DNA from 3 places in the Streptomyces longhuiensis genome. Region 3 is predicted to be linked to each of the others. Evidence: riboswitches for the same ligand, from Rfam matches in the RefSeq annotation. Region 3 holds a riboswitch; each other region holds the start of a gene.

Region 1 (9,396 bases), 6.6 Mb from region 3:
GCCCGGTGACTCCCGCTTCTCCTTGACCAGTTGCTGGATGCGCGCCCCCACGCGCCCGTACGCGGCCACCGGGTCGTCGCCCTCCGCCGCGTCCAGGGAGATCCGCAGGTCGTCCACCAGCTGCTCGGTGTCGGTGCTGCCCGCGGGCATCCCGCAGAACTGCACCGCCGCCCGCATCGGCAGGGCGTGCGCGAAGGCGGCCATCAGCTCGGCCCGGCCGCTGCCGGCGAACGCGTCGATGAGCTGGTCGGCGATGCGCTCGCAGTCACGGGCGAGTTCGAACTGGTCGACCTCTTCGAGGGCCTGGGTGATGACGCCCGCACGCCGCTGGTGCTCGGCGCCCTCCGTGAACAGGACCGACGGCTGGTAGCCGACGAACGGCATCAGCGGCCAGTCGGCAGGGATGTGCTCCCACTGGTTCCAGCGCCGCGAGTCCCGGGCGAACAGCTCGTCGTGGCTCGTGACATACGTGACCTCGGGATAGCCGAGGACCAGCCACGCCGGGATGTCCCCGTCGAGCAGGACGGGCGCGATCGCGCCGTGCTCCCTGCGCAGGGACCGGTACAGCTCCGAGGGGGTCTGCTGGTACTCCAGGCCGCTGAGGGCCACCGCGCCGGAGTGGGCGGGGCAGCCGGGCGGCGGGGTCGCGTCGGTCATGGTGTCTTCTCCCGGGCCATGGCCAGTTCGTAGAGGTGGTCGACGAGGGTGATCAGGACGTGCTTGCCCGACGACCTGACGCGCGCGTCGCAGTCGATCAGCGGCACGTGCTCGGGCAGCGTGAGTGCCTGACGGATCTCGTCGAGGGAGAACCGGGTCCCGTCGCCGTCGAACCGGTTCACAGCGACCACGAACGGCGTCCTGTGGTGCTCCAGGCGGTCGATGGCGTACCAGGAGTCGCTCATCCGCCGCGTGTCGACGAGCACGACCGCGCCGAGCGTCCCCGAGAACAGCCGGTCCCACAGGAACCAGAAGCGCTCCTGCCCGGGGGCGCCGAACAGATAGAGCACCATCCGCTCGGTGAGGCTGATGCGCCCGAAGTCGAACGCCACCGTCGTCGTGGTCTTCGAGGCGACCGCGGCAGGCTCGTCGACGCCGACGCCCGCCTGGGTCATGACCTCTTCGGTGTTCAGCGGCCGGATCTCGCTGACGGACCGGACCAGGGTCGTCTTGCCGACGCCGAACCCGCCCACGATGACGATCTTGAGCCCGGTCTCGGCGACGTCGGCAAGCGGCGTACGGGAGGGCAGCTCAGAGGTTGCGGAGTCCATGCAGCACCTCCTTGAGAAGGGCGGAGTCGGGGAGCGAGGCGACGGACCGCGCCGCGCGTGGGTGCCGGGCGGTGATGCGGCCCGTCGCGAGGAGGTCGCCGAGCAGGATGCGCACCACCGTGATCGGCAGGCCCATCTCCGCGGCGATCTCGACCACGGCCGCCGGATGCCGGCACAGGTCGAGGATGCGGACGTGCTCCGACTGCATCCCCGGCGTGGGCTCGCACTCGGCGACGACCAGGGTGACCAGGTCGAAGGTGTCGTCGTCGGCCCGGCTGCGGCCACCCGTGACCGTGTACAGCCGGTCCGGGTCACCGGTGTCGACGGGCCTGCGGGTCATGAGGACGCGCTCTCGCCGTCGGCTGTCCGTGGCTCGGCCCGCAGGTGCTCGCCGATCTGCTCGACGAGCTCGCTCATCCGGTGGCCGACCACGCCCGGGTCGGCGCCGTCCTCGGCGATCACCGCGAGATGCGCGCCCTCGCCCGCCTCGACGATGAACAGCAGACCGCCGTGGAACTCGGTCATCGAGTGCCGTACACCGCCCGTCCCGTCACCGAACTCCACCGAGGCGCCCTGGGCGAGCGCCTGGATGCCGGAGCATATGGCCGCGAGCTGGTCGGCCTGGTCGAGGGTCAGATGCTCGCTCCAGCACAGCTTCAGACCGTCCCGGGAGAGCACCAGGGCGTGGCGCGTGCCGGGCGTGCGGTCCAGCAGGCTCTCCAGGAGCCAGGTCAGGCTGTTGTCAGTGGTCCGCATGGCGTGTGGGGCGGGTTGTGCCCGGCGAACCGGTCACCAGCCCGTGCCTCCAATCAAACGTTCTCGTACGGGGGATGGGGGCGCCGGTGCCCGGGCGCGTGCGGGGAGCGAAAGGCGGGTTACTCGGCCGGCGACTCGTCGGCCTGGTGGGGCACCTCGGGCGACGTGCCGGGCGCTTCGTCGCGGGCGCGCCGCGAGCGGTGGAAGGCGCCGAACTGCGCACCGGCGTCGCGCGGCGCACGCACGGACTCCTCCGCGGGTGCGCCGCCCTCGGCGGGGGCGCGGTCCTTGCGGTCGCGTTCGGCCGAGGCCATGGTGCGCCCCGGCGCCCGTACCGGCAGACCGCCCGGCGTCGCGGACGGCGGGTCCGCCTGGGCGGGAATCCCGGGCGTGGTGTCGTCGGACGTCTGCGGCACGGGGGCCGGCGCCGTCACAGGTGCGGCGGGGGTGGTGGCACCGCGGACAGGGGGCTGTTGCGGAGCGGGGTCGCGCTGCTGGGCGAGCAGCTGCGGCGGAAGGAGGACCACGACACCGGTGCCGCCGCGGGAGGACGGCCGGAAGTTCACGCTCATCCGGTACTTGGCGGCGAGGCGGCCCACCACGGCGAGGCCGAGCCGGGTGCCCTGGAGCGAGGCCAGGTCCGTCTCCCGGCCCGACACCGCGGCCTCGGCCCGGCGCATGGCCGCGTCGGCCATCTTCAGGCCGCTGTCCTCGATCGTCACGACGATCCCGGCGCTGCGTTCCTCGACGTAGACGTGGACCTCGTCGATGGGCGGCGAGAAGTTCGCGGCGTTGTCCATGAGTTCGGCCAGGAGGTGCATGACGCCCTCGGCGGCGAAGCCGGCGATCGCGGCGTTCGTGGCGCAGTGGAGCCTGACCCGCTGGTAGGCGGCGATCCGGCCGACCGCGCCGCGCAGGATGCTCTCCATGACGATCGGCTTGTTCCACGCGCGGCTGGCGCGGCCGCCCATGAGGAGGGCCAGCCGGTCGGTGAGCAGGCCGAGTTGGGACGTGTTGTGGTCGAGTCGGAGCAGATCGCCGAAGACCTCCTCGCCGTGCCGGTCCTGCATCTCGCGCAGATCGGCGAGCATGCTGACCGACTTGGCCTGCACCCGGCTGAGGGCCTTGGCGCTGGCGGCCTGGGCGGCCGCGGCCCGCCGCTCGCTGGTGGCGAGTTCCCGTACGAAGGACTCCGTCAGGGTGCGCAGGTGCGCGTCGTCGGGGTGGTCGAGGCCCGAGAGGACCGCGTCGGCGGTGGAGCCCTCGCGCAGCGCCGCGACGGCGGCCGGCAGGGTCGCGGTGGCCAGCTCGTCCAGATCGTGGTCGATGCGGGCGATGCGGCGGGCCGTGTCCTGAGCGGTGGCCACCGCGGACGCCTCGCGGCGTACGGCGTCGTCCAGTTCGGCGGTGAACGCCTCGAGTGCCTGGCGCAGTTGGTGGTCCGCGGGTGGCGCGGTGGCGGCGAGTGCCTCCTCGGCGCCCGCGCCGTCCCGCAGCCGCTTCGACACGGAGGGGAGGGTGACGTTCACGAGATGGGCGGCCTCGGCCCCGCGCTGCGTCAACTGCTGCTGGAGCGCGAGCGATTCGCCCTGCGCGGCGTCCACGGCACCACGGGCGCGCTGCTGGAGCAGGGCCGCCGTGATGAGGGAGGCGGCCACGCAGAGCCAGCTGACGAGGAGCGCGACGAGCACCCAGGTGCGGGCGGCCTGCGGAGCCGCGGCGGTCACCGCGCCGACGGCCGCTCCGGCCACCACGAGGACGGCGAGGGGGACGGCGAGCGTGGGGCGCCGCGACGTGGGTGTTCGGCGCGGCCTCGGGCGGGCAGGCACTGGCATTCCGCGGTCCCATCGGTGCTTGCGTGCGGGAAGGTCGTGGCCGATCGGCTCGAATCGGCCGCACGGCCGGTCCCACCAACGGGATGGTGATCTTCCGGCACGTATGTGGCGCTCATGCTAGCCACCGCGCGCGGTGAGAGAACCGGGACAATGAACGCAGAGCGCCCGGCGGCGAAGTTCGTCGTGAAGTCGTCAGCCTGTCCGGGGACCGTGGTAGCGAACTTCGCCGTCAGGGGTGTGGCAAATGGGGACAGGTGTACGGGTGTTGGGTGCGGCCGGGCGTGAGTGGGCTCGGGACGGGGCGCGTTCACCGGTGCGGTGGCCGGTGAACGGCGGCCCTGAGCGGCTCTCGCGTTACTGTCGAGGGGCTGTTTTCAGCCAACCCCGGCCGGATGGCCGATGCCGCGTCATGGATGTGGAGCCTCGGAGGGTCCGGTTCGGCCGGCCACAATGGCGGCGATTGTCGGCAAAGCGCGGTTGGTCAGGGGCGGAACGGATGTACGGCGCACTTGCCTCGTGTGTGACCGTCGGCGGACGGACAGGTCAGTCCTCCTGCGGGGCGCGCGTCCTGCGCCACAGCACGTAGGCGGCCCCGCCCGCGAGCGCCGCGCCGAAGCCGATCCGGCCCAGGTCCACGCCGCCGTCCGCGGTGCTGCCGACTCCGGCGCGCGCGCCGCGATAGCCGCCGTCGCGTGTCACGTTCATCGGGGTGCTCCACTGCCTGCCGTCGGGACACACTCCCTGCACGGACACCTGCGAGCTGGTCCCGACCTCTCCGGCGAGGCGTGCCGTCCCCCGGTACTGGGTGCGCCCGTCCCGCCCGCTCCCGCCGCCGTACACGGGGAGTGAGACGGAGCCGGCGGCGAAGGCCTGGGACCGGGCGGTGATGGAGCCGCCCCGCCCGCCGCCGGCGCAGGAGACCGTGATGTCGACGGAGGACGAGGCCGCCACCGTCGAGGGGGAGAGGAAGGCCTCCGCGAAGGACTCGCCGTCAGACGAGCCCCGGTCGCGGCCCCCGTCCGACGAGCCCCGGTCGCGGCCCCCGTCCGACGAGCCCCGGTCGCGGGGCCCGTCGTCCGAGTCGTTGCGGCTCAAGGGGGCGGTCCGGCCCACCGAGTCGGTCCGGCTCACCGCGTCGGGTGCGGTCACCGCGGCGGGCGCGGCGACGGGGTGCTGTGCTGCTGCGGTCCCGGGCGCGAGCGCGGTGAGGCAGGCGGTCGTCGTGATGACGGTGGCTATCGGGCAGAACATGAGGCGTCTCCGGTCCCTGTGCCGCAGCGGCAGGGGGAGCTGCGGTCCTGGTCAGGACGCTAGTGAGCCCGGGCGGGCTGCGCCCGCAGGGTTAGGCCGATCGGACGTCGCCCGCGTCGGCGGCCGGCTCGCGATATCCGGCCGCGGTGGCCGCCACGAGCAGGGTGCCGACGAGGAGCGGCCAGCCGAGGCCGTGGTGCAGCACGAGCAGCGCGCCGAGCGTGGCGCCCGCGACCATCGCCACCACGGAGACCATCCGCCGCCCCGTCCGCACACCGGTGCCGCCCGCGAGCGAGGACTCCGAGGCGAGCCCGGTCAGCGTCATCGTGAGGACCGTCGTGGTCATGTCCGGGACCGCGAGCTTGCGGACCGTCGCGTTGCGCAGCCCCATCGCCCCCGCGAGGACGGCGATGAGGGCGTACGTCGCCTCGCCCGGCCACGCGAACGCGACGGCCGTCGCCACGGCGAGCAGGACCGCCTCGGTGACGAACACCGACCGCACCCAGATCTCCCGCGCCCGCTCGGCGAACACTCCGGTCAGCCGTCCGGCGCACACGGCCCCCGCGAGGAACGCGCCGAGACAGGTGAGCGATCCGAGGGCGGAGAACCCGGGAGCGCCCGCCGCGGCGAAGCCCATGACGACGACGTTGCCGGTCATGTTCGCAGCGAAGACGCGGCCGAGGCCCAGATAGCTGACGGCGTCGACGATTCCGCTCACGACCGTGAGGACCGTGAGGGCCGCGGGGAGGGTCGACCGGCGCGGCACGGACGCGGGCGCCGCTGGTGGATCGCTGGCTTCACTCACCCGCACGACCTTACGGAGTCCCGGTCCCGGCGGCCCGCCGGATCAGGTCCGCACGGCCCACCGTTCCTCGACCTTCGCAAGCCGCCAGTACCCGATGGCCGCCGCCCAGACGACGACGAACAGGCCCACGATGATGAACCCGACGTTGTCCAGGTCGAGCCCCGCTATCCAGCCGGTCACCGAGTCCCGCAGGTCGAGCTTGTCGTGCAGGACGCCCACGAGCTCGATGGTGCCGATCAGGAACGCGACGGCGATCGAGAGGCCGGTGATGGCCAGGTTGTAGAACACCTTGCGCACGGGGTTCGAGAACGCCCACTGGTACGCGAAGTTCATGAACGTCCCGTCCAGGGTGTCGAACAGGCTCATTCCCGCGGCGAACAGGAGCGGCAGACACAGGATCGCGTACCAGGGCAGTCCGGCCGCCGCGCCGCTGCCCGCCATCACCATCAGCGTGACCTCGGTCGCCGTGTCGAAGCCGAGGCCGAAGAGGAAACCGAGCGGGTACATCTGGCCCGGCCGGGTGATGGACTTGGTGAACCGGCCGAGGATCCGGTTCATGAATCCCCGTGAATCCAGGTGCTGTTCGAGCTCCGCCTCGTCGTACGAGCCCGCGCGCATCGCCCGGAACACCCGCAGGATCCCCACCAGGGCCACGAGGTTGAGCGCCGCGATGAGATAGAGGAAGGACCCGGAGATGGTGGTGCCCATGACGCCGAGCGTCTGATGGGTGGCGGAACCCTCGTTCATGATCCGCCCGGCGAGCTGGGTGCCCCCGGCGATCAGCGCGGCGAGCACGACCACCACGCTGGAGTGGCCGAGCGCGAACCAGAAGCCCACCGACACCGGGCGCTTGCCGTCGGCCATCAGCTTGCGGGTCGTGTTGTCGATCGCGGCGATGTGGTCCGCGTCGAACGCGTGCCGCATCCCGAGGGTGTACGCGGTGACGCCGAGGCCGATGCCGAAGGCCTTCGACCCCACCTCGTAGTGCTCCGGTACGACGAGCAGGAACAGCACGCCGAACGCGACGACATGGAGCGCGGCTATCACCGCCAGGAGCCCGGCGGTGCGGACGGTGTCCTCGCGCCGCCAGTGGAAGGCGTCGCGTCCGGTCTCCGGGGGCTTTACGGGCAGGGCCATGCGGTCACGCTCCAACACCTCGTGGAATCACTTCGTGAGATGCCGTGGCCGGTCTCCTGGCTGACGGGTGTCCGCGTCCGCCCCTGCCTTCCCAGCTGCGCGCGGCAGCCAGTGGCGTGGTGGGGCGAGGCGTCCCGAGTCGTCTCGTCGCCGAGGGACCCGGGGCCCGATCACAGTGGCGAGGGCCGCTTCGGTCTGGGTCCTTTGAGGGACCGTCACCGAATTCCCGAGCGCCACGGCCCGCCCACACTAGAGGCCGGTCGGCGGCGCCTGCAAGGCTGCACACCTGCGTAGGTGTGCGCGGGTATTCAAGATCACATCGGCGGCTGCGAGGATGGGGTCATGCATCTCGTCCCTGCCGAGCGCGCCGACCGCCGCACGATCGACGGCCACCGGGTCTGCGAGGCCATCGCCGCGATCGGTGAGCCAGGACATGTCCGCGCCTGGGCCGACCGCTTCTCCCTGCTCGCCGATCCCCGGCGCCTCGCGCTGCTGCTCGCGCTGTACCGGGCGGGGCCGCTCGCCGTGTCGGATCTCGCCGTGGCCACGGGCATGAACGACCCGGCGGTCTCGCAGGCGCTGCGGCTGCTGCGCGCGGCCGGCGTGGTCGTGGGGGAGAAGGAGGGCAGGATCGTGCGCTATCGCGTCGTCGACGCGGCGACCGCGGATCTGCTCGAGCACTGCGCGACGGACGGCGCGCACTGACACGTGCGCGCCGTCCTGGTCGGTTTCAGTCCCGTAGGGCGGCGGCCCGCCGGCGCGCGGCGGCGATCTCCGCGTACGTGAGGTCGCGGCCCTCCCAGTGCGAGCCCTCGACCGACTTGCCGGGCTCCAGGTCCTTGTAGACCTCGAAGAAGTGCGTGATCTCCAGACGGTCGAACTCGGGGATGTCCTCGATGTCCCGCAAGGACGCATGGCGCGGATCGTGCGCGGGCACGCACAGGACCTTCTCGTCCATGCCCTTCTCGTCCCGCATCACGAACATGCCGATCGCCCGGCATTCGACGGTGCAGCCGGGAAACGTCGGATCGCCCACGAGGACGAGCGCGTCGAGCGGATCGCCGTCGCGTCCGAGGGTGTCGACGATGTATCCGTAGTCCGCCGGGTACTGGGTGGAGGTGAACAGCATCCGGTCGAGCCTTATGCGGCCGACGGAATGGTCCATCTCGTACTTGTTGCGGGAGCCTTGGGGGATCTCCACGGTGACGTCGAACGCGTGGACCGCGTCGGTGCCGTGGGCTGCGTCGGTGTGTCGGACCTCGTTGTCCAAGCCGGCCTCCTCGTCCACCTCGAGTGTGCTCCCGGGAGTGCGGGCGCGTCAGCCGATCGGGAACTCCAATTCGGGCCTGTCCCACATCACGGCGGGCGGCGCGGCGGCCGCGGTGCCGGTGCGGACGGCTCCCGTGCTGCGGTAGAAGCCCTCGGCGGGCGGGTGCGAGACCACGCGGACCGAGGCGAGTCCGGCGGCGCGCGCCTCGTCCTTCATATGGGTGACGAGCAGCCGCCCGATGCCGAGCCCCTGCGCCGCGTCGGCGACGAACATCAGGTCGAGCTCCGGCGGCACGAGTGTGAGCGCGTAGAACCCGAGCACCAGGTCGTCGGCGTCGACCGCGACGAAGACACGATGAGCCTCGATGTAGTCGGGGCCCACCCGGTAGCCGGCCACCATCGACGCGTACGGGGCCTCGTAGGCGCGGGACGTACGGACGAGCCGGGTCAGCCGCTTGGCGTCGCGGGCGGTCGCCCTGCGCACCCGGACCGCCCCGCCGTCCCCCGCGCCTCTCGGGACTGTAATGCTCGAAGTCATAGTGAGAGTATTACGCATCCTGTCGCGCCGATCGACCGGGGACCTGGTACCGCGGCCGTCTCACGCGGTGGGCACGGTGGACTGCACCTGCCGCAGGAACGTCGCGTTGTCCGGCGTCTGCCGGATCCGCTCGACGAGCGTCTCGAGCCCGGTGTGCCCGTCCCGCGACTGAAGAGCGCGCCGCAGCCCGCGTACGACCGCCAACTCGGCCTCCGGCAGCAGGAGTTCCTCGCGGCGCGTGCCGGACTGGGCGAGGTCGACCGCGGGGTGGATCCGGCGCTCGGCAAGGGTGCGGTCGAGGCGGATCTCCATGTTGCCCGTGCTCTTGAGCTCCTCGAAGAAGTAGTCGTCGGCGCGGGAGCCGGTGTCGACGAGCGCGGTGGCGAGGATGGTGAGCGAGCCGCCCTCCTCGGCGAGCCTCGCCGCTCCGAAGAACCGCTTGGGCCCGATCAGCGCGGAGGCGTCGACACCGCCGCTGAGCGTACGTCCGCCGGACGAGGCCGTGTTGTTGTGGGCGCGGCACAGGCGCGTCAGGGA
Region 2 (9,396 bases), 5.6 Mb from region 3:
CACAACTCCCGCTCAGACCGAGGCCCTTGCCGGGCAGCCACTCCATCGTGCCGTGCTTGCCCATGTGGATGACGGCGTCCGCGCCGAAACTGTTCTCCAGCCAGCGGTACGCGGCCATGTAGTGGTGCGACGGAGGCATGTCCGGGTCGTGGTAGATCGCGATGGGGTTCTCGCCGAAACCGCGCGGCGGCTGGATCATCACGACGACGTTGCCGAACTGGAGCGACGCGAGCACGATGTCGTCGCCGTCGACGTAGAGGGAGCCCGGCGGCTCGCCCCACGCCTCCAGCATCCCCTCGCGCAGCTCGGGCGCCAGCTTGTCGAACCAGGCGCGGTAGTCGGCGAGCGGCACCCGCGCGGGCGCCGAGGCCAGCTGGTCCTCGGTGAGCCACTCGACGTCGTGGCCGCCCGCCTCGATGAGCCGGTGGATCAGCTCGTCCCCGTTGTCCGGGTAGCCGTCGACGCCGTAACCGGCCTCGCGCAGCGCGTCCAGGACGCGGACGGCGGAGGCGGGCGTGTCGAGGCCCACCGCGTTGCCGACCCGCGAGTGCTTGGTCGGGTAGGCGGTGAAGACGACGGCGAGCTTCTTCTCACCGTTCGGCTTGTGGCCGAGACGGGCGTGGCGCACGGCGATCCCGGCGACGCGCGCGGCCCGCTCGGGGTCGGCCGCGTACACGGGGACGCCGTCGGGGCCCTCCTCCTTGAAGGAGAACGGCACGGTCACGATCCGGCCGTCGAACTCGGGGATCGCGACCTGCATCGCCGCGTCCATCGGCGACAGGGCGGCGTCCGACGCCTCCCAGGCCGCCTTCGAGGACGTGAGGCAAAGACCCTGCAGGACGGGGATGTCGAGGTCGGCGAGCGCGCCGATGTCCCAGGCCTCCTCGTCACCGCCCGCGGACGCCTGCGAGGCGTGCGTGCCGCCCGCCGCGAGCACCGTCGCGACCAGGGTGTCGGCCTCGCCGAGAAGCTCGTACAGGCCGGGGTCGGCGCCGCGCAGCGAACCGCAGTACACCGGAAGGGAGTTGACGCCGCGTGCCTCGATCGCGTCGCACAGCGTGTCCACGAACGCCGTGTTCCCGGACAGCTCGTGGGCGCGGTAGAAGAGCACGCCGACCGTCGGGCGGCCCTCGACGCGCGCACGGCGGCCGTGCACCCCGAACTCGGGCATCTTCTGCGGCTCGGCGCTGTGCCGCTCCTGCGTGCTCCCGGCCCGGCCGTGCCCGTTGACGAGCACGTCCTGGACGAGGAAGCGGGCCAGCTCGACGAGGTTGCCCGGGCCGCCCTCGACGAGATAGCGCAGCGCCTCGGCCACGGCGCCCGCGTGCACGGTCGACTCGGCCATCAGTTCCGCGTCCGGGACGCTCTCGCCGCCGAGCAGGACCGTCGGCACGCCGGACGCCTTCAGCGCCGCGAGCCCGTCCTCCCAGGCGCGCTTGCCGCCGAGGAGCCGTACGACGGCGATGTCCACGCCGTCGAGCAGCTCCGGCAGTTCGCTCTGCACGTCGACGCGGGTCGGGTTCCCGATCCGGTAGGGGGCGCCGGAGGCCCGGGCCGCCAGCAGATCGGTGTCTGCGGTCGACAACAACAACACTGTGCTCATGCGGGCGCTCCCGGTGGAATGAAAGGCAGTCCTGACGGAGCGCCGGACTCGATGAGCCGCCACAGCGCGTCCGTGTCCGCGTGTTCTTCGATCAGATCGCCGAGCCGGTCGAGCTGCTCCTCGCGCAGCGCGCCGAACGACGTGTCGGGCGCCGGTACGAAACGACGGCCCGCGCCGGCCGCGACCTCGCGCAGGAACGCCCGGCGGAAGCCGTCCGCCTCCAGCGAGCCGTGCCAGTGCGTGCCCCAGACGGAGCCGACGCGGCACCCGTCCAGGAACGCCTCGCCGCCCGTGACCTCGGCGACCCCGTGATGGATCTCGTAGCCCTCGACGCGCTCGCCGAGCGCCTCGCCGACGGGCCGGGCGAGGGTCTTCTCGCGCTCGAACCGCACCCGCACGGGCAGCAGTCCGAGCCCGTCCACTGCGCCCGCGCGCGACTCGACGTCGTCCTCGATGCGCTCGCCGAGCACCTGGAAACCGCCGCAGATCCCGAGGACCGGGCGCCCCTCGGCGGCCCGGCGCGCGAGGGCGTCGGCGAGGCCGCGCTCGCGCAGCCACTGAAGTGCCTTGACGGTGCCGCGCGTTCCCGGCACGACGACCAGGTCCGCGTCGACGAGCTCCTCGGCCCGGTCGACGAACCGCACGACGACGCCCGGCTCCGCGGCCAGCGCGTCCACGTCGGTGAAGTTCGACATCAGCGGCACGGCGCACACGGCGACGCGCAGCACGTCCTCGCCGACGGGGGCCGTCGTCCGTGACTCGCGCACGGAGCCGCGCAGCGACACGCGCAGCCCGTCCTCCTCGTCGATGCCGAGGCCGTGCTGGAAGGGGAGCACTCCGTACGTGGCGCGCCCGGTCAGGTCCTTGAGCATGTCGAGGCCGGGCTCGAGGAGGGAGACGTCCCCGCGGAACTTGTTCACCAGATAGCCGGCCAGCAGCTCCTGGTCCTCGGGCGCGAGCAGCGCCGTCGTGCCGAAGAAGGACGCGAAGACGCCGCCGCGGTCGATGTCGCCGACCACGAGCACGGGCAGCCGCGCGGCCCGCGCGATCCCCATGTTGACGATGTCGGTGCGGCGCAGGTTGATCTCGGCGGGAGAGCCCGCCCCTTCACAGATCACGGCGTCATAGCTGCCCCGGAGTTCCTCCAGGCATCCCACGACGGTGTCGAGGAGTGCTGCCTGGCGCCCCCCGTGCAGCGCCTTCCCGGGGGACACCGCACCTGACAGCGGCTTCGCCGCGGCACCGGCCTCCCCGAAGAACCCGCGGGCGCTCAACTCGCCCACCGGCTTGCCCATGAGCACCACCTGGCTGCTCCGGTCACCGCCCGGCTTCAGCAGTACGGGGTTCATCAGGGCGCTCGGCTCGACGCGGGCGGCCTGCGCCTGCATGGCCTGGGCACGGCCGATCTCGGCGCCCTCGCGTGTCACGAAGGAGTTGAGGGACATGTTCTGCCCCTTGAACGGCGCGACCTTCACCCCCTGCCGCACCAGCCACCGGCAGATGCCCGCGGTGACGACGCTCTTCCCGGCATCGGACGTGGTTCCTGCCACCAGCAGTCCGCCACCACTCACGACTTCCCCCTCCGCAACAGTGCCCGCCCGGCGACACACACGCCGAGGGCCAGCCAGCTCACGCGCCGCGAGAGCCGCGCCGCCCGCTCTACGTCGGCGGTCTCCACGGACCGGCCCGACGCGTTCAGTACGGGCCGGTGCTCGACCCGCCCGCCGTACGACAACGTGCCCCCGAGCCGCACCCCGAGCGCCCCCGCGAACGAGGCCTCGACGACACCGGCGTTGGGGCTCGGGTGCAGCCGCGCGTCCTCGCGCCACGCGGTGAGCGCGCCGCGGGGACGGCCGCCCGCGACCGCGGCGAGCACGCCGGTCAGCCGCGCCCCCGGCCAGCCCGCCACGTCGTCGAGGCGCGCGGAGGCCCAGCCGTAGCGGCGGTACCTGGCCGACTTGTGCCCGACCATGGCGTCCAGCGTGTTCACGGCGCGGAAGGCGACGAGCCCGGGGACCCCGGCGACGGCGCCCCACACGAGCGCGCCCACGACGGCGTCGGAGGTGTTCTCGGCGACGGACTCGACGACGGCCCGCGCGATCCCGTCCGCGTCCAGTGCGTGCGGGTCACGCCCGCACAGATGCGGCAGCCGCTCGCGCGCCGCGTCCACGTCACCGGCGGCCAGCGCGCCCCCGATGGCGCGCGCCTCGCGCCCCAGCGACGTACCGCCGACGACGGCCCAGGTGGCGGCGGCGGTCAGGGCGATGGAGGCGGCGGGGGAGCGGCGCACGGCGCGCGCGGCGAGGCCACCGGCGACGGCGGCGCCCCCGGCGCACATGGCGGTGTGCAGCGCGCCCCACCCGCGGTGGTCACTCCACAGCACTCGCTCGACGGCGCCCGCTGCCCGTCCGAACGCGGCGACCGGATGCCCGCGGCGCGGATCGCCGAACAGGAGGTCACCGAGGAGTCCGGCGGCGCTGCCGTACGCGAAGACGCGCTCGGCTCGCACGGTCAGCCCGCCGCTACGGCGAACGGAACCCTTGTACTCGTTCTCGGCGGGAGCACCCGCAACTGGCAGCCGCGCATGGCGATATGTCCTCACTCAGGGTGTCCACGCCCTGGTTGGAAGAGACCGGCGGCGAGAGTTCCTGGCTCGCGGGGATCACTCCCCGGTGACAGTGGCGGGACCGCGCCGGATTCGCACCGGCTTCCTCTCCTGCTGCCGTAGATGGCCCCGGAAGTCCACCACGCTCCGCGAACGCCCGTCAACTTGCCGTTGACCTGCGAAGGGAGAGTGTGCTGAGGCACACACGAAGCGGGGTGCGGGACGCCTTCGCGTCCCGCACCCCGCAGTCCTGCCGGTTACCTCCGGTCAGGCGACGATCAGGAAGATCCCGTATCCGACGGCCGCCGCGCACAGGGCGAAGCAGGCGTACGCGCCGGAGACGGCCAGCGCCGCCGAGTTGCCCCGGGCCGCCGCCGAGTCCCGCTTGGTGAGGCCGACGATGCCGAGGGTGAACAGGCCCACGAGGGCCACCGTGATCACGAGGCTGACTCCGAACACGGAGCCGAGTGCTGCCCAGTCGATGTGCATAGCGCTGCTGCTTCCTTAGACCGTGGCCGGTCGCGCGGGCTCCGCCGAGGGCGGGGCGGGCGAGGCGGGGATGGTGGTCTTCACGTCGGTGTCCAGGTCGCCGACCGTGCCGGTGGGCGGCGGGGTGACGGCCGCGATCGCGGTGGTCACGACGCCGGCGGGCTCGTCCGTGACGTCGTCGTCCGTGACGTTCGTGTGGTCGACCGAGTTGCGCCGGGACAGCGCCCAGATGGTGCCCGCGCCGGCGATCAGGAGCAGCGCGGTGACGGCGACGCCCCACGAGCCCTGCTTGGTGAGGAACTCGGCGCCCGCACCGACCAGACCGGCGGCCGGCAGGGTCAGGCCCCAGGCGATGAACATGCGGGTCGCGGTCGACCAGCGGACGACGCCGCCCTTGCGGCCGAGGCCCGAGCCCATCACGGCGCCGGAGCAGACCTGCGTCGTGGAGAGCGAGAAGCCGATGTGCGAGGAGGCGAGGATCGCGGTCGCGGCGCTGGTCTGGGCGGCGAAGCCCTGCTGCGGCGCGAGGTCCGTGAGGCCCTTGCCCATGGTGCGGATGATGCGCCAGCCGCCGAGGTAGGTGCCGAGCGCGATGGCCGTACCGGCCGAGACGATGACCCACATCGGGGGGTTCGCGCCGGGGTTCAGGACGCCGCCCGTGATCAGGGCGAGCGTGATGATGCCCATCGTCTTCTGCGCGTCGTTCGTGCCGTGCGCCAGCGAGACCAGGCCCGCGGAGGCGATCTGCCCGGCGCGGTAGCCCTTGGCGGTCGCCTTCTGGTCGGTCTTGCTGCCTATCCGGTACGTGAGCCGGGTGGCCAGCATCGCGGCGATGCCCGCCACGAGCGGCGCGGCGACGGCCGGAAGGAGGATCTTGGTGACGACGGTGCCGCCGTTGATCGACGACCAGCCCATCGACATCACGGCGGCGCCGATGAGGCCGCCGAAGAGAGCGTGGGAGGAGCTGGAGGGGAGCCCCACCAGCCAGGTCAGGAGATTCCACAGGATGGCGCCCACCAGCGCCGCGAAGATGACCTCGGTCTTGAGTCCGTCCTCGTTGATGATGCCGCCGGAGATCGTCTTGGCGACCTCCACGGAGAGGAAGGCGCCGACGAGGTTGAGCACGGCGGACATGGCCACCGCCGTCTTGGGCTTGAGAGCGCCGGTCGAGATGGTGGTGGCCATCGCGTTGGCTGTGTCGTGGAAACCGTTCGTGAAATCGAACACGAGAGCGGTGACGATCACGATCCCGAGGAGAAGCGTGATGTGTTCCATTTACCCAGGCTTCTGTTGGACGTCAGTGGCTCGGCGACCGTAGGCAATCTGAGTGAACGGAAGATGAACTGAGGCGGGCGGTGCGGTGACCCGAAGTGGAGTGCCGCCACTCCGTTGGGAACGGGGCGGCGGCACGGGGTCGTCCGTGAAGCGGAACGGTGGCCGAATCAAGCGGAAGTAGGCCCTCCGCTAGCCGTGGGCGAACCTCCGCAGCTGAGCCTGCGAACCGTTGAAGAGATTCTGGTCACCCGGCAGTCCGCCGCCGTTGTCGTACTGCCAGAACGTCCAGTACGACCAGCCCGAGGGCAGCGCCCCGGCGGACTCGTCGTAGCGCGCGAGCCAGAGCGCGTGGTTGCCCGCGAAGGCGGTGCTGTTGCCCGTGCAGCTCTTCCACCAGCGGTAATTGGTGTAGATCACCGGCCGGCGGCCCGCCCTGCTGCGCACCTCGTCACTGAACGACCTGATCCAGGAGATCATCTTCGCCTTGCTCAGGCCGTAGCACTTCTTCGAGCTGTAGGGGTTGTACTCGATGTCGAGCGCCGGCGGCAGCGTCCAGCCGTCCGCCCGCCACGCGCCCCCGTTGCGTACGAAGTACGAGGCCTGCGTCCGGCCGGACGACTTGTTCGGGAGTGCGAAGTGGTACGCGCCGCGGATGATGCCCGCGCTTCGCGCTCCGCCGTACTGCTGGTCGAAGTAGGGGTTGCGGTAGGTGGTGGACTCGGTCGCCTTGACGTAGACGAACCGCGCGCCCTTGCTCTTGGCCTTCTGCCAGTTGACGTTCTTCTGGTGCGACGAGACGTCGTGTCCCTTGGTGCCGCCCGCCGCGGACGCCGGGGCCTGCGCGAGAGCGGTCCCCCCGAATGTCAGGGCGGCCAGTGATGTCGCGGTCGCGATGTGCGTACGGCGACGGAACGGTTTGTGACCACGAGCCATATATCCCCCCGAAATGGCGACGTGCATGACAAATCAAACCGGAGGTTACCGGAAGATCCCTCCATGCCCGTCGATCTCCAGCCAATCGTTTCCAGGCGGGCATTCATGCCCATTCGTGCGCTTCCGGACTCCTGGGCTGCGCACGGAAGTGCCCCGGCCCCACGACCCGCGCGGGCCCGCCGCGCGGCTGGCAGGATGCGGGCATGGCGGAGGAACCGGGCGGTGCGGGGCAGGGCGCGGACGGGCTCGCGCAGGCGTGGAGCGCGCTCGTGGCGACGGCCCGGCGCACCGTCACCGACGGCCTCGTCGTCGGGACCTCGGGAAACGTCTCGGCGCGGATCGGCGACACCGTCCTCGTCACACCCAGCGGGGTCCCCTACGACGAGCTCACCCCGGGCGACCTCGTCGCCGTCGGCCTCGACGGCCGGCAGAGCGCCGGAACCCTGACCCCGACCAGCGAACTCCCGATGCATCTGGCGGTCTACCGCGCCACGCCGGCCCGCGCCGTCGTCCACACCCACGCGGTCCACGCCACCGCCGTCTCCACCCTCGTGTCCGAACTACCGCTCATCCACTACATGGCCGCGGCCCTCGGTGGACCCGTCCGGGTTGCCCCGTATGCGACGTACGGCACCGAGCGGTTGGCCGAGAACGTCCTCGACGCTCTCGAAGGGCGGACAGGCTGCCTGCTCCAGAACCACGGCACCCTCACCTACGGCGACACCCTCGCCGCCGCCTACGACCGCACGGCCCAGCTCGAATGGCTGTGCCGCGTCTGGCTCACCGCGAGCGCCCACCCGCACCACACCCCGACGCTCCTCACCCGCGACCAGGTGCGCGAGGTGGAGGAGAAACTGCGCGGGTACGGGCAGCGGGGCTGACCGCCACCGGGCGCCCGGCGGCCGCGCCCCACTGGCCGGTCGGAGCCCGGGCACCGACACTGGGACGGTGCGCACCGCCAGAGCGACGGCCGCTGCCGTCACCGCAGTCATCGGTGCCGGCGCGGCCGCGGTCGCGGTCGGCCGGTTGGCCAGCGATGCCGCCCTCAAGGCGCCCGCGGGCCGACCGCTCCCCACCGAGCCACGCCTGACCGTCCACGCCACCGCCGCGGGGCAGGTCACCCTCACCCGCGACCTGGCCTCCCTGCGCCGGGGCACCTACGGCCTGAGCGGCGCCGGATTCCACGCCGTGGTCGGGCCCGTCCTCGAGTCCGCCCCGCACGCCGCGGACGCCGTCGTGCGCCGCCTTGAGCGCGTCACCCACGGCTCCCTCGAACCCGGCGCCAAGGCCTGGCTCACGCCCCAGGTCCACATCGGCGATCCCAAGGCGGCGCTCGGCCTCGACCACGCCGACATCGACATCCCCGGCGAACTGGGCGCCCTCCCCGCCTGGTTCGTCCCCGGCTCCCGCGACACCTGGGTCATCACCGTCCACGGCCTGGGCACCACACGCGAGCACCCCATGGTCCTCATGGACTTCCTGCACCGCCACCGCTTCCCCGTGCTCGACCTCGCCTACCGCGGTGACCTCGGCGCCCCCCGCTCCCCGGACGGCCTCGGCCACCTCGGCGAGACGGAGTGGCGCGACCTGGACGCCGCGATCCGCTACGCCGTGCGCTACGGCGCGCAGCGCGTCATCGTGCACGGCTGGTCGGCCGGCGCCGCCATGGCACTGCACGCGGCGGCCCATTCCGCTTTGCGGGACCGCATCTCCGGACTCGTCCTCGACTCACCCGTCCTCGCGTGGGACGTGACGCTGCGTGCCCTCGCCGGAGCCCGCGGCATCCCCGGCCCTCTGCTGCCGCTGGCGGTCCGCGCCGCCCAGGGCCGCACCGGGCTGCACGGCGACCGCCTCGACACCGCCGCCCACCCCGACGCGCTCAAGGTCCCCACGCTCGTGATCCACGGCCCCGACGACGAGATCGCCCCCTGGGCCCTGTCCCGCGAACTGGCCGCCCGGCGCCCCGACTTCGTCAACCTCCACACCGTCGCCGACGCTCCGCACGGAGCCATGTGGAACGCGGACCCGAAGAAGTACGAGGAGACGCTCCGCCGCTTCCTCACCCCTCTCATGTAGCTCCGCCCCAGCTCCGTCGGACCCACGGGAAGCGCCCGCCGGCCGCACGGGACAGATGCGCAGGAAGGCCCGCGTAGACCCCCGGCGTGCGCCGGTCCGCGGACCCTCACGCGACGCCCGCAAAGAGCCCCGGAACCATTCCGTTTGGGTTTTCGGACCGTCAACCGGAAGACTGCCCCCGTGACGTCCCGTATCCCGCGCGACTCCAGGCTCCGACTCGTCCGCCCGCGCACTCTCTCCGCCGCCCCCGTGCGGGCCGACGGAGTGGTGACCCAGGCTCGCCCGCCCCGCCCGGCGCCCCGCCCGCCGGAGGGCACCCCACCACCGGCGGAACTCGCCCGTATGGCCCGCCGCGGCCTCGCCGACGCCGTCCGCGTGGCCCGCTGGGCCGACGCCGCCCTCAGCCCCGGCAGCG
Region 3 (9,396 bases):
CGGTACGGCAGTGCCGTCTCAGGGAGCGGACGTCCTCAGGAACCTGATGTACGGGCGCTCCCCCGGCTCGGCGGCCGGGAAAACCGTCGCGCGCACACCGTAGACCCGCGCTATGAGCTCTTCGGTGAGTACGTCACGGGGGGTACCGGCCGCGATCACACGCCCCTGCCGGAGCACGACCAGCTGGTCGCAGTACATCGCGGCCAGGTTGAGGTCGTGCAGGGCGATGACGCTGGTGAGCCGGAGTTCTGCCAGCAGGTCCATGAGGTCCAACTGGTGCTGGATGTCGAGGTGGTTGGTCGGCTCGTCCAGGAGGAGTTCGCGTGGCCGCTGCGCGAGGGCACGGGCGATCTGGACGCGCTGGCGCTCACCGCCGGAGAGCGTGTGCCAGTGCCGGTGCGCCCGGTCGGTGAGATCGGTGCGGGCGAGCGCGGAACGTACGGCCTCCTCGTCCTGCGCCGACGGTGGCATCCATGCCCTGCGGTGCGGGACACGGCCCAGACGTACGACGTCCTCGGCCGTCAGCTCGACCTGTGTGTCGGCCTGTTGCTCGACCACGGCGACACGGCGCGCGAAGTCCCTGCGGCCGACGGTGCTCAGCGGTGAGCCGTCCAGGGTCACCACTCCGGCCTGGGGAGTGAGGATGCCCGCGAGCAGACGCAGGAGCGTGGTCTTGCCCGAGCCGTTGGGTCCGACGAGGCCCGTGATGCCTCCGGGCGCCGGGTGCACGCTCACGCCGTCCAGGATGAGGTGTCCGCCGGTTTCGCGGCGGACGCGGTCGGCCCGCAGTCCCTCGGCGGTGGTTGTGCGCATCGGCGGAACGGTCATCGGCGCAGGCTCCGGGTGCGGTACAGGACGAGGACGAAGGCCGGTACGCCGATCAGCGAGGTCACCACGCCGACCGGCAGCTCCTGCGGGTCGAGGACGGTGCGGGCGAGCGTGTCCACCCACACGAGGAAGACCGCGCCCGCCAGCGCCGTCACCGGCAGCAGCCGGGCGTGCCCCGGACCCGCAAGGGCCCGCGCCGCGTGCGGCAGCACCAGGCCGACGAAGCCGATCGCGCCGGCCGAGCTGACCAGTGCCGCCGTGAGCAGGGCGGTCGTGCACAGCAGGACCAGGCGGGTGCGGGCCACGTTCACGCCGAGCGACGCGGCGGCGTCCTGCCCGAACGCGAAGGCGTCGAGCGTACGGGCGTGCGCGACGCAGATCACGAGCGCCGCCACGAGCAGCGCCAGGCACATCCGGACGTCGGTCCAGCCCGCCCCGCCGAGCGAGCCGAGCAGCCAGAACAGAACGCCGCGCGTCGTCTCGGCATCCGCCGCGGTCAGTACGACGACGGAGGTGAGCGCGGAGAACAGCTGCATGGCGGCCACCCCGGACAGCACCACACGGTCGGTGGAGCCGCCGAGAGCCTGGCTGAGCACCAGTACCAGCGCGAAGGAGACGACCGCGCCGAGGAAGGCGCCACCCGAGACCGACAGGGCGCCGCCGCCGACGCCGAGTACGACGACCAGGACCGCGCCGGTCGAGGCGCCGGAGGAGACGCCGAGGACGAAGGGGTCGGCGAGCGGGTTGCGCAGCAGCGACTGCATCACGGCGCCGCACACCGCGAGCCCCGCGCCGCACACGGCGGCCAGCAGGGTGCGCGGCAGCCGCAGGTTCCACACGATGCCGTCGCGGATGGGTGTCAACTCCGGTTTGCCCAGGCCGAGGTGGGCGGCAACGGCCGACCAGACATCGGTCATCCCGATGTCGGCCGGGCCGATGGTGATGGCCAGGGCCACGGACACGATGAGCACCGCGAAACCGGTCGGCCAGGCGAGCACGCCGCGCACCGCATGAAGCCGCTTCCCGGTGACGGGTGGCGGCGCAGCCTCAGGAGGGACCTCAGAGGGCGCCTCGGGCGGCGGGGGCGACGCTTCCACGCTCCTCATCCGGCGAGTCCGAACGCCCGTAGTTTCGCGGCGACTTGCTCCACGCCCTCCACCGTACGGATGGTCGGGTTCATGGCCTGCCCGCTGAGCAGCACGTACCGCTTCTTCTTCACGGCGGTCATGTTCTTGGTCACGGCGTCGGACTCGAGGAACTCGATCTTCTTGGCGGCGGATTCGGCGGTCTGCGAGCGCCGCGTGAGATCGCCGATGACGAGGACGTCCGGGTCCCGGTCGGCGACCGTCTCCCAGTTGATCTGGGGCCATTCGTCGCGGGTGTCGTCGAAGACGTTCTTCGCCCCCACCTCACGGGTGATGACGCCGGGCGCTCCGCAACAGCCTGCCATGTAGGGGGAGTCGGAGTTGGCGAACCAGTACAGGAGGGTCGTCCGGGAGGCGTCGATGCCGATGGTCGCCTTCTTCACGCGGGCCTTGAGCGCGGAGACGAGCCGCTCGCCCCGTTCGCGTACATCGAAGACGGCGGCGAGGTCGCGGACTTCGCCGTAGACGGTCTCCATGCCGAGGGTCTTGGTGCGGGCACCGTCGCCGCCGCCGCTGTTGTTCTTGCCGACACAGTCGGAGGGCGAGAGGTACGCCGGTACGCCCAGCTTCGCGAACTGGTCGCGTGGCGCCACTCCGCCCTTGCTCAGCGTGGCGCCGAACGAGGCGGCGACGAAGTCGGGTTCGGCGTCCAGGACCTTCTCGAAGGACGGATAGCGGTCGGCGAGCCGCTCGACCTTCGCGTTCTCCTTCTCAAGTCCCTTCATCACCGGGTCCGTCCAGGTCCCCGTGCCGGCCATGCGGTCGCCGAGGCCGAGGGCGAGCATGATCTCGGTCGAGCCCTGGTCGAGAGAGACGGCACGCTCGGGCGCCGCTTTCACCTCGACCCGCGTACCGCAGTTGTCGAGTACGACGGGATGGCCGGCGGTGCTCTCCTGGGCCGCGGACGTGCGGGCGGATCCGCCGCTGCCGCAGGCGGCCAGGGCGAGCATCCCGGCGAGACACAGCGCGGTACGGGGTATGAGGCGAACGGAGCCACGGCGTGTGGCGGGGTGCGCGAAGGGCACAGGGACTTCCTCGATGTCGAGGGCTCATGCGCGGAGCCCGGTCGCACGGTCTCCCCCGCCGCCCCGACCGGAGCCCGCGAAGGCTGCCAGCAGGTCTTCGGACTCGGGATCACGCGGACAGGACGCCTTCCCGGACCGCGTGCTGTCCAGTGGCCGATGCCCCGCCCGTCCCCCTCACCGCTGCGCGTCAGCTCCGGATTCGCACCGGATTCCCTGACACATACCTGTCCACGTTCCCGCAATGCGGGGCAGACGGGCATGAGTTCGACTGGCCTTGGAAAGCTACCACGGCACCCGAATTCAGACGGCGGCCCCTTCTCGCCCGGTGTCCGCGGTGCGGGGCGGGCTCGCGCCGGACCGTCCCGCGTGCGTAGGGTGACCGGTGCAGCTGGTTCGCCCCGCCCGCCAGGCGGGAGCGTCGTAAGAGGGAACCCGGTGGGAATCCGGGACTGCCCCGCAGCGGTGAGCTGGAACGACCGCCGTCACACGCACTGGCCCGATGGATCGGGCTGGGAAGCGACGGCCAGTAGGTGTCCGCCCGACATCGGGTGGACGTGCCCGCGAGTCCGAAGACCTGCCCGTTGCCCGCGCGTGAACCATTCGTGCGCGGATATCCCGGTGACCTCGAGGGCGGGTCGGCGTACACACCGAACGGGCGCGCGTGCCCTGCCGTACGCGACCGCACCGTCCGGTCCGTGTCACCCTTCGCGCTCTCGTCCCGTCTCCGGGATCTCAGGGATTCATCTCGCGAAGGAGATCTCCGTGACCACCAAGTCCGCAGCCGCGGCAGCACGGGCCACCGTGTACGGCTACCCGCGCCAGGGCCCTGCCCGCGAACTCAAGAAGGCGATCGAGGGCTACTGGAAGGGCCGCGTCGGCGCCGACGCCCTTCGCGCCACCGCCGCCGGCCTGCGCCGCGCGAACTGGCACGAACTGGCCGACGCGGGCATCGACGAAGTCCCCACCGGTGACTTCTCGTTCTACGACCACGTCCTGGACGCCACCGTCATGGTCGGCGCGATCTCCGAGCGGCACCGCTTCGCCGTGGAGGCCGACGCGCTGGACGGCTACTTCGCCATGGCGCGCGGCACGCAGGACGTGGCGCCGCTGGAGATGACGAAGTGGTTCGACACCAACTACCACTATCTGGTGCCGGAGTTGGGCCCAGGGACGGTGTTCACGGCCGACTCCACCAAGCAGGTCGGCGAGCTCAAGGAAGCGCTCGCCCTGGGCTTTTCGGCCCGGCCCGTGCTCGTCGGCCCGGTCACCTATCTGCTGCTGGCCAAGCCCGCGCCCGGGGTGGCCGCCGACTTCGAGCCGCTGACCCTGCTCGACCGGCTGCTGCCGGTCTACGCCGAAGTCCTCGCCGACCTGCGCGAGGCGGGCGCGGAGTGGGTGCAGCTGGACGAACCCGCCCTCGTCCAGGACCGCACGCCGGCCGAACTGAACGCCGCCAGGCGCGCCTACCGCGACCTCGGCGCCCTCACCGACCGGCCCAAGATGCTGATGGCCTCGTACTTCGACCGGCTCGGCGACGCCTTGCCCGTCCTGGCCGGGGCGCCGGTCGAGGGACTCGCCCTCGACTTCACCGAGAGGGCCGCCGCCAACCTGGACGCCCTTGCCGCCGTCGGCGGACTGCCCGGCAAGCGCCTGGTCGCGGGGGTCGTCAACGGCCGCAACATCTGGGTCGACGACCTGGAGAAGTCGCTGGCCACGCTCGGCACCCTGCTCGGCCTGGCCGACCGCGTCGACGTGGCGGCCTCCTGCTCGCTGCTGCACGTGCCCGTCGACACGGCTCTCGAACGCGACATCGAGCCGCAGATCCTGCGCTGGCTCGCCTTCGCCCGCCAGAAAACCGCCGAGATCGCCACCCTCGCACGCGGTCTGACGCAGGGCACCGACACGATCTCGGCCCAACTCGCCGCCAACCGCGCCGACCTGGCCTCCCGGGCCACTTCCGCCCTCACCCGCGACCCGGCCGTCCGCGCCCGCACCGCGTCGGTCACGGCGGCGGACGCCCGCCGCGCGCAGCCGTACGCGGAACGGGCGGCGGCCCAGCGGGGCAGCCTCGGCCTCCCGATCCTGCCGACGACGACCATCGGGTCGTTCCCGCAGACGGCGGAGCTGCGCGCCGCACGGGCGGGCCTGCGGGCCGGACGGATCGACGCCGCCGCCTACGAGGAGCGCGTCAGGGCCGAGATCCAGGAGGTGATCGCCTTCCAGGAGAAGGCCGGCATCGACGTCCTGGTGCACGGTGAACCCGAGCGCAACGACATGGTGCAGTACTTCGCCGAGCAGCTCACCGGCTATCTGGCCACACGGCACGGCTGGGTGCAGTCCTACGGCACCCGTTGTGTCCGTCCGCCGATCCTCGCCGGTGACATCTCGCGCCCCGAGCCGATGACGGTGCGCTGGACGACGTACGCCCAGTCGCTCACGGGCCGCCCGGTCAAGGGCATGCTCACCGGCCCCGTCACCATGCTCGCGTGGTCCTTCGTGCGCGACGACCAGCCGCTCGCCGACACCGCGCGCCAGGTCGCGCTCGCCCTGCGGGACGAGGTGAACGACCTCGAGGCTGCCGGGACTTCGGTGATCCAGGTGGACGAGCCCGCCCTGCGCGAGACCCTCCCGCTGCGCGCCGCCGACCACGCCGCCTATCTCACATGGGCGACGGAGGCGTTCCGGCTCACGACGAGCGGTGTCCGGCCGGACACCCAGGTCCACACCCACATGTGCTACGCCGAGTTCGGGGACATCGTGCAGGCCATCGACGAGCTCGACGCCGACGTGATCAGCCTGGAGGCGGCCCGGTCGCACATGCAGGTCGCCCGCGAACTGGCCGCCCACGGCTACCCGCGCGAGGCCGGACCCGGCGTGTACGACATCCACTCGCCGCGCGTGCCCGGTGCCGGCGAGGCGGCGGCCCTGCTGCGCAAGGGACTTGAGGCGATCCCCGCCGAGCGGCTGTGGGTCAACCCCGACTGCGGGCTGAAGACCCGTGGCTGGCCCGAGACCCGCGCCTCCCTGGAGAACCTGGTCGCGGCGGCCCGTACGGTCCGCGGGGAACTCTCCGCGTCCTGACCCAGGGGTGAGACTGTCCGGGCGGGGGGCATCGTGACTCGCCCGGACAGCCACGCGCGGAGGGACTTCCCTCAGCCACGGTACGTCTCCAGCAGCCTCAGCCACACCTCGCTCACCGTCGGATAGGACGGGACCACGTGCCACAGGCGGTCGATCGGGACCTCGCCCGCGACGGCGACCGTCGCCGAGTGGACGAGTTCGCCGACGCCCGGACCGACGAAGGTGACGCCGAGCAGGATCTCGCGGTCGAGGTCCACGATCATGCGGGCGCGGCCGCGGTAGCCGTCGCCGTACAGGCCGGCGCCCGCCACCGAGGCGATGTCGTAGTCGACGGCGCGGACGCGGTGGCCCGCCGCCTCGGCCTCCGCGAGGGTCAGTCCCGCCGAGCCCGCCTCGGGGTCGGTGAAGACGACCTGCGGGACGGCGGAGTGGTCGGCGGTCGCCGCGTGGGCGCCCCAGCGGTCCGTCTCCAGGAGCGGGACGCCCTGGGCTCGGGCGGCGATCGCCGCGCCCGCGATACGTGCCTGGTACTTGCCCTGGTGGGTGAGGAGCGCGCGATGGTTCACGTCCCCGACCGCGTACAGCCAGGTGCTGCCCTCGACGCGGAGGCTGTCGTCGACGGGGAGCCACGAGCCGGGTTCGAGGCCGACGCTCTCCAGGCCGATGTCGTCCGTGCGGGGCGCGCGGCCCGTGGCGAAGAGGATCTCGTCGGACTCCAGGGTCGAGCCGTCGTCCAGGGTGGTGACCACGGTGCCGCCCTCCCGGGTGACCCCCTTGACGGAGACGCCGGTCCGCACGTCCGCGCCCGCCTCGACGAGGGCCTGCATGACCAGCTCACCGGCGAAGGGCTCCATCCGGGGCAGCAGCCCCGATCCCCGTACGAGCATGGTGACCTGCGAGCCGAGGGCCTGCCAGGCCGTGGCCATCTCCGCGGCGACGACTCCGCCGCCCACGACGACGAGGCGGCCCGGCACCTTCTGCGCGCTGGTGGCCTCGCGGCTCGTCCACGGCTCGACGTCGGCCAGACCGGGGAGGTCGGGGAGCGCGGCGCGCGTCCCCGTGCAGACCGCGACGGCGTGGCGGGCCGTGAGGACGTGCTCGGTGCCGTCGGGCCCGGTGACGGTGACCCGGCGGGGGCCCGCGAGGCGGCCCTGCCCTCGGTAGAGGTCGGCGCCGATGGCCTCCAGCCAGCTCACCTGGCCGTCGTCCTTCCAATGTGAGGTGTACTCATCACGGCGAGCGAGGACGGCGGGCGCGTCCAGAGGGCCCTGCACGGCCTCGCGCAGGCCCGGCAGGCGCCTCGCGTCGGCCCGGGCGATGACCGGGCGCAGCAGGGCCTTGCTGGGCATGCACGCCCAGTAGGAGCACTCGCCCCCGACCAGTTCGCTCTCCACCACCGCGGTACTGAGGCCCGCCGCGCGTGCCCGGTCCGCGACGTTCTCCCCGACCGGCCCGGCGCCCAGGACCACCACGTCGTATGTGTTCTCATCCGTCATGGGCCCCAGTGTGGTCGCAGGTGTGCGCCGGGGCCACACGGGTACGCGCGCGGAATACGTCCGTTACCGGGACCGTTGTGAACAGCGGCTTCAGCACCGCAACCAGGAAGCAGGAAGAGGGCACATCATGAGCAGCACCACCGTGGAGCTCACCAAGGAGAACTTCGACCAGACGGTCACGGACAACGGGTTCGTGCTGATCGATTTCTGGGCGTCGTGGTGCGGGCCGTGCAAGCAGTTCGCGCCCGTCTACGAGAAGGCCGCGGAAGCCAACCCGGACCTGCTCTTCGGGAAGATCGACACGGAGGCCCAGCCGGAGCTCGCGTCGGCGTTCGGTATCCAGTCGATCCCGACGCTGATGATCGTCCGTGACCAGGTCGCCGTGTTCGCCCAGCCCGGGGCGCTCCCGCAGGAGGCCCTGGACGACGTGATCGGCCAGGCCAGGAAGCTGGACATGGACGAGGTGCGCAAGTCGATCGCCGAGCAGCAGGCCAAGGCCGGCGAGGACGGCGCGGGCGGCGAGCAGGCCTGACGCCACCCCCCATACCGACGGCCGCCGGGCCCGTACTCTCCGTACGGGCCCGGCGGCCGTTTCACGCTCGCGTGCGGGGGCTCGGAACGAGTCGTGTGCGCAGGGCCGGAACGGGGCGCGTGCGCGGGGTCAGAACGGGTAGCCCGCCACGTCGCCGCGCACCGTCGTCCACCGGGTCTCGGTGAATGCCTCGATGTTCGCCTCGCCGCCGAAGCGGGCGCCCGTGCCGGACGCCGCGACCCCGCCGAACGGGGCGACCGCCTCGTCGTTCACCGTCTGGTCGTTGATGTGGACGATGCCGGTGGGGATGCGCTCGGCGAGGTCGAGGCCGCGCGCCGGGTCGCGGGTGACGATGCCGAGGGAGAGGCCGTACGGGCTCGCGGCGGCCAGCGCGGCCGCCTCGTCGGTGTCGGTGAAGGACCGCACGGGTGCGACGGGGCCGAAGACCTCCTCGGCGTACGCGGGGGTGCTGTCGTCGACGCCCGCGAGGACCGTCGGCCGGTAGAAGAGGTCGCGGTGCGTGCCGCCCGCGGCCAGCTTGGCCCCCGCGGCGGTGCTGGCCTCCACCAGGCCGTGGATCTTGGCGAGTTGGGCCGCGTCGATGACGGGGCCGAGGTGGACCTGGTCGCGGTGCGGGTCACCGACGGCGAGGGACTCGGCCTTCGCGGCGAGCCGTTCGACGTACTCCTCGTAGAGCGAGGCGTGGACGAGGTGGCGGCCGGTCGTCATACAGATCTGGCCCTGGTGGAAGAAGGAGCCCCAGGCCGCGGTGGAGATGACGGCGTCGAGGTCCGCGTCCGCCAGGACGATCAGGGCGGAGTTGCCGCCGAGTTCCAGGTGCGCCCGCTTGAGGTGGCGCCCCGCGGCCTCGCCGACGGCCCGGCCCGCGCCGGTGGAACCGGTGAAGGAGATGACGGGAATGTCCGGGTCGGCGACGAGCGCCTGGCCGGCGTCCGCCCCGCCGGGCAGCACGTGGAGGACGTCCTCCGGCAGGCCCGCGGCGGCGAGGACGGCCGCCAGGGCGAGCCCGCCGCAGACCGCCGTGCGCGGGTCCGGCTTGAGGACGACGGCGTTGCCGAGCGCGAGGGCCGGGGCGACGGAGCGGATGGAGAGGATGAGCGGGGCGTTGAACGGGGCGATGACGCCGACGACACCGGCCGGGACGCGGCGCGTGTAGGAAAGGCGGGGCGCCTCGCTGGGCAGGACCTGGCCGGTGGGCCGGGAGGCCAGGGCGGCGGCCTCGTAGCACTCCTGGGCGGCGACGTGCAGCTCGAAGTCGGCCTTGCCCG

Evidence for each region. A riboswitch is a leader RNA that binds a small molecule or an ion and turns the genes downstream of it on or off. The one in region 3 is predicted to bind cobalamin.
Region 1: another riboswitch for cobalamin. It lies ahead of nicT (Nickel transporter NicT); the one in region 3 lies ahead of metE (5-methyltetrahydropteroyltriglutamate--homocysteine S-methyltransferase).
Region 2: another riboswitch for cobalamin. It lies ahead of LGI35_RS12870 (cobalamin biosynthesis protein); the one in region 3 lies ahead of metE (5-methyltetrahydropteroyltriglutamate--homocysteine S-methyltransferase).

The regions. Positions count from the first base shown of each region.
Region 1 is NZ_CP085173.1:1,718,765-1,728,160, reverse strand. It holds gene LGI35_RS08225 (cytochrome P450) at 1-657, opposite strand, end outside; gene LGI35_RS08220 (GTP-binding protein) at 654-1,268, opposite strand; gene LGI35_RS08215 (DUF742 domain-containing protein) at 1,249-1,608, opposite strand; gene LGI35_RS08210 (roadblock/LC7 domain-containing protein) at 1,605-2,024, opposite strand; gene LGI35_RS08205 (sensor histidine kinase) at 2,144-3,859, opposite strand; gene LGI35_RS08200 (hypothetical protein) at 4,403-5,110, opposite strand; gene LGI35_RS08195 (YoaK family protein) at 5,202-5,915, opposite strand; gene nicT (Nickel transporter NicT) at 5,958-7,052, opposite strand; cobalamin riboswitch at 7,082-7,305, opposite strand; gene LGI35_RS08185 (ArsR/SmtB family transcription factor) at 7,395-7,757, shown strand; gene LGI35_RS08180 (inorganic diphosphatase) at 7,783-8,322, opposite strand; gene LGI35_RS08175 (GNAT family N-acetyltransferase) at 8,371-8,859, opposite strand; gene rho (transcription termination factor Rho) at 8,920-9,396, opposite strand, start outside.
Region 2 is NZ_CP085173.1:2,738,760-2,748,155, reverse strand. It holds gene cobN (cobaltochelatase subunit CobN) at 1-1,603, opposite strand, end outside; gene LGI35_RS12875 (cobyric acid synthase) at 1,600-3,174, opposite strand; gene LGI35_RS12870 (cobalamin biosynthesis protein) at 3,171-4,112, opposite strand; cobalamin riboswitch at 4,224-4,365, opposite strand; gene LGI35_RS12865 (hypothetical protein) at 4,476-4,697, opposite strand; gene LGI35_RS12860 (inorganic phosphate transporter) at 4,713-5,972, opposite strand; gene LGI35_RS12855 (lysozyme) at 6,162-6,905, opposite strand; gene LGI35_RS12850 (class II aldolase/adducin family protein) at 7,109-7,786, shown strand; gene LGI35_RS12845 (alpha/beta hydrolase) at 7,854-8,981, shown strand; gene LGI35_RS12840 (hypothetical protein) at 9,162-9,396, shown strand, end outside.
Region 3 is NZ_CP085173.1:8,335,276-8,344,671, reverse strand. It holds gene LGI35_RS38020 (ABC transporter ATP-binding protein) at 19-813, opposite strand; gene LGI35_RS38015 (FecCD family ABC transporter permease) at 825-1,934, opposite strand; gene LGI35_RS38010 (ABC transporter substrate-binding protein) at 1,931-2,998, opposite strand; cobalamin riboswitch at 3,070-3,267, opposite strand; cobalamin riboswitch at 3,371-3,594, shown strand; gene metE (5-methyltetrahydropteroyltriglutamate--homocysteine S-methyltransferase) at 3,761-6,079, shown strand; gene LGI35_RS38000 (dihydrolipoyl dehydrogenase family protein) at 6,151-7,575, opposite strand; gene trxA (thioredoxin) at 7,703-8,107, shown strand; gene LGI35_RS37990 (aldehyde dehydrogenase family protein) at 8,237-9,396, opposite strand, start outside.